One region of the Staphylococcus sp. HMSC068C09 genome, then DNA from elsewhere that is predicted to be linked to it. Evidence: predicted binding sites of a transcription regulator. Region 1 holds the regulator's gene; the other holds the start of a gene.
The links. Region 1 encodes CtsR, which represses protease genes until heat stress. Its sites were predicted from a motif close to ATGGTCAATAAAGGTCAAACA; they were not measured.
Positions count from the first base shown of each region.

Region 2: a site for CtsR is predicted at 754-774, ahead of clpB (ATP-dependent chaperone ClpB). Genes of this name have one in related genera too.

Region 1 covers NZ_KV813745.1:57,739-60,230, forward strand. Annotated here, with positions in the region: gene HMPREF2930_RS02290 (protein arginine kinase) at 1-613, opposite strand, end outside; gene HMPREF2930_RS02295 (UvrB/UvrC motif-containing protein) at 606-1,169, opposite strand; gene HMPREF2930_RS02300 (CtsR family transcriptional regulator) at 1,201-1,662, opposite strand; gene HMPREF2930_RS02305 (NupC/NupG family nucleoside CNT transporter) at 1,817-2,492, shown strand, end outside.
Region 2 covers NZ_KV813756.1:194,956-197,447, forward strand. Annotated here, with positions in the region: gene HMPREF2930_RS05720 (acyltransferase family protein) at 1-537, shown strand, start outside; gene clpB (ATP-dependent chaperone ClpB) at 829-2,492, shown strand, end outside.

The DNA.
Region 1 (2,492 bases):
CTTGTGAACCCTCTCCATATATACCTCGAATCGTAAATCCAAAACGATTAATTGTTTGTGCAATACGATTCATACGTTTCATTATAGATAATCCAGGTAAATGAAGCATCACACTTGCTCGCATTCCAGTCCCAATATTTGTAGGACAAGTAGTTAAATAACCTAAATCTTCATCGAAACTAATTTCTAATTGTTCATCAAGAATATCATCAATTTCTGAAGCCTTTTGATATAAATCTGTCAGAGATAAATCATTACCCATTGCTTGAATTCGTATATGATCTTCTTCATTAATCATAATACTTAAAGATTCATCGTCATTTAATAACACCGCTGAAGCTGGTTGTTTAATCAATTCTTTACTAATGAGATGTTTAGCCACTAACTTCATCTTACTTTGTTGGTCCATGGTATCTAAACGCATTAAAGATAAATTAGGTAGTGCATCTTGCACTTCATTGATTACTCTAAAACCTGCTTGTTCAGATGGAAACATTAAAGGATGAACATGATTTTCTAAATTACGTGCTAAACGAATACGCGAAGACATTACAATGGGAGATTCATCTGTTTCTTTCATCCATTCACTAATATGTGCATCCATATCATTCATCATGCTCCATCTCGCTTTCATGTTTCAAGGCTTTAATTTCATCTCTAATGACAGCTGCTTCTTCAAATTTTTGCTTTTCAATTAATATATTTAAGTAATTCGTTTTTTCTTCAATTTGTTTTTTTATTGCCAGTTTATGATGTGAAGAACGAGGCATCTTGCCTACATGTTCAAATTGTCCACCTTGTACTCGTCTTACAATATCAACAATATCCTCTTTAAATACTGCATAGCAATTTGCACATCCAAATTTACCTACATGAGCTATATCTTTCAATGTCATATTACATGTAGGACATCGTTTTTCTTCTTGAAATGCTACTTCATGAAAATTTAATCCGTGTTTAGTTGCTAAATGTTGTAAGATTTGTTTGACTACAAAGGCTTCTTCAATATCATCTTGAAACTCTGAATGTGACGCAGCATGTTCTTGTTGATTCCAAGGTTGCTCTCCTTGCGCACATTCTGAACACACCCACTTTTCAGAGGTACCATCTTTACTTTTTACTGTGAGTTTAACCTCTGCTTCATTTAAATGACAATTTTCGCAAAGCACACATAGACACCTCGCATTTCTTTATTATTTATTAATAGTAATTAATGATAGGTAATAATCGTTTGAGAATATTTGCTCTAATAATATCTCTAGAAACAACATCCATTGATAGTGTTTCACGATCAATAATCACTTGAATCATTCTTGCTTCTCTATCACTAATTAATCCTTTATCTAACAAACCATCAATTATATAATATGCTTGCTGTTGAGATATAGAAGGACCAATTAATTGCAATAGATGATTAATATAACCCGTTGCATCTTTATTTTCAATTTTCGTGATTCGGATATATCCTCCTCCACCACGTTTACTTTCTATTTCATAACCATGTTCATTTGTAAATCTCGTTTTAATAACATAGTTGAGTTGAGAAGGCACACAATCGAAACGTTGAGCAATATTAGCTCTTTGAATTTCTACCATATCTTCATTACTTTCTTCAAATAATTGTTTAATGTATTGTTCTATGATGTCAGACATGTTGTGCATGATTTACCACCCCTATTGACCTTCTTTGACTATATTATATGACCAACTTTGACCTTTTTCAACCAATTTGTTTTTTTTATTTAAAAATATTAATGTTACTTCTATTATTTTATTGTATTATATAAGATAAAGAGAATTTTAAAGGAGTAGAATCATGCATATTCTTATTGGGATCATTGGGATTATTGTCTTTTTAGCGCTGGCATTTTTATTTAGTTCAGATAAAAAGAATGTTCGTTGGCACTATGTTGGATTATTATTAATTATTCAACTTATATTCGCATTTATTCTTTTGAAAACGACTGCTGGTATTACAATTATCGGTGGTATTTCAAATGGATTTAACTATTTGTTACAAAAAGCTGCTGAAGGGGTTAATTTTGTTTTTGGAGGATTTAAATTTGTAGATCCAAAAAATCCACCATTCTTCTTTAGTGTCTTATTACCAATCGTATTTATTTCGGCATTAATTGGTATTTTACAATATACTAGAATTCTTCCATGGATTATTAATGTGTTAGGGTTCTTAATCTCTAAAATTAATGGTATGGGGCGTTTAGAATCATATAATGCAGTAGCAGCTGCGATTCTTGGCCAATCTGAAGTATTTATTTCATTAAAACAACAATTACCATATATACCTAAACAACGTTTATATACTTTAACTGCTTCTGCAATGTCTACTGTATCTGCATCTATTATCGGTGCATATTTTACATTGATTGAACCTAAATACGTTGTTACAGCGGTTGTATTAAACTTATTTGGTGGCTTCATTATTGCTTCTATTATTAACCCTTATACAGTTAATGAAGAAGATGATAAATTGC
Region 2 (2,492 bases), on a different contig from region 1:
ATGATGCCCGGTGAAAATATTAAGTTAAATGGACAAACAAGTAAGAGTGAGAATAAAGATAAAGTTTACACAAATATCAGCCCATTACTTATTGGCGATTCAGTTATGGTAGATATTGGTGAAGAATTTAAATCTCAAGTTCCTAAAGCAACTATAGATGGTAAAGTAGGTCGTCATTTACAAGAAGCCCTGATAGTTGCAAATAATTATACTAATTATAATAAACCATCAAATCAAGTTGTATTAGAACTTGGTACAAATGGAGATTTTACTCAAGATGAGCTTGATCAACTTATTAGTAAATTTGGTAAAGCTAAAATATATTTAGTTAATACAAGGGTACCGAGAAGCTGGCAAGATAATGTAAATAAACAACTTTCAGACGCAGCTAAGCGACATAAAAATGTTGTTTTAGTAGACTGGTATAAACGTTCTGCCGGTCACACTGAATATTTTGCATCTGATGGTGTGCACTTAGAACATAGTGGGGTACAAGCATTATCGGATGAAATACTAAAAAATATGACTAAAAAATAAATAATTAAAAAGGATTAACTAGTTGAGGATGCTCACAAAGTTAATCCTTTTTTAGCATTTAAGAAAAAATTAAGGTAACAATGTTTAAATAGTAAGGTAATATGATAAGTAATGAATGAAACGTAAATGAATGCTTGATATGATAGGATTTATTGAATTGTTAAAAAGATGAGTAAAAGTGTTGATTAATTAGTAAAGAAGGTCTATAATGTAATTAAGGTCAAAGAAAGTCAAAGTCAAATGAAGAAGTATTTGACCATACTCTTATACAAAAAGTAGGGGTGAATACATTTGGATATCAATCAAATGACTTATAAAGTACAAGAAGCTTTGCAAAAAGCAATTGAATTAAGTAAAGAAAATGAATTACAAAATATTGAAATTGAAGCAATACTAAAAGGAACTTTAGAAGAAGACGAAAGCTTGTTTAAAAGTATTTTAGAACGTGCAAATATAGACACTGATCAATTAAATCAAGCGTATAGTGAAAAATTAAAACACTATCCATCAGTACAAGGTGATAATGTTCAATATGGACAATATATTGGCTCAAAAGCAAACGAATTATTAAATAAAGCTGAGTCATATATGAAAGAATATGAAGATGAATATATCTCAATGGAACATATTTTACGTGCTGCTATGGACATTGATGAAACAACACAACAATTTGTAGGAAATAAAGAAGAAGTAGTCAAAGAAATTATTACTAAAGTTAGAGGGGGAAATCATGTGACTTCACAAAATCCAGAAGTAAATTATGAAGCTTTAGAGAAATATGGTAGAGATTTAGTAGAAGAAGTTCGCCAAGGCAAAATGGATCCAGTTATTGGTAGAGATGAAGAAATCCGTAATACCATTCGAATTTTAAGCCGTAAAACTAAAAATAACCCAGTATTAATTGGAGAGCCTGGTGTAGGTAAAACTGCAATTGTAGAAGGATTAGCACAACGTATTGTACGTAAAGATGTGCCGGAATCATTGCTAGATAAAACTATTTTTGAATTAGATTTAAGTGCATTAGTTGCAGGTGCAAAATTTAGAGGCGAATTTGAAGAACGTCTTAAAGCAGTACTTAAAGAAGTGAAAGAATCAGATGGACGTATTATCCTATTTATCGATGAAATTCACATGTTAGTTGGTGCTGGTAAAACAGATGGTGCAATGGATGCTGGTAATATGTTAAAACCAATGTTAGCTCGTGGTGAATTGCATTGTATCGGTGCTACAACATTAAATGAATATAGAGAATATATTGAAAAAGATTCAGCCTTAGAACGTCGATTCCAAAAAGTAGGTGTAAGTGAACCTGACGTAGAAGATACAATTTCAATCTTACGTGGTTTAAAAGAACGCTATGAAGTTTATCATGGTGTGCGTATTCAAGACCGTGCTTTAGTAGCAGCAGCAGAATTATCAGATCGTTATATTACTGATCGATTTTTACCAGATAAAGCAATTGATTTAGTCGACCAAGCTTGTGCAACTATCCGAACAGAAATGGGATCAAATCCAACTGAATTAGACCAAGTTAATCGCCGTGTTATGCAATTAGAAATTGAAGAAAGTGCATTAAAAAATGAATCAGATAATGCAAGTAAACATCGATTAGAAGAATTACAAGAAGAACTTTCAAATGAAAAAGAAAAACAAGCGTCATTACAATCTCGTGTAGAACAAGAAAAAGAAAAAATCGCGAAAGTTCAAGAAAAACGTGCTGAATTAGATCGTAGTCGTCAAGCTTTAGAAGATGCGCAAACAGAAAGTAATTATGAAAAAGCAGCAGAATTACAATATGGTACGATTCCACAATTAGAAAAAGAATTAAAAGAATACGAAGAAGCTTTCCATGATGAACAAGGCGATAATGAACGCATGATTCGCGAAGTTGTTTCTGATGAGGAAATTGGAGATATTGTAAGCCAATGGACAGGTATTCCAGTTTCTAAATTAGT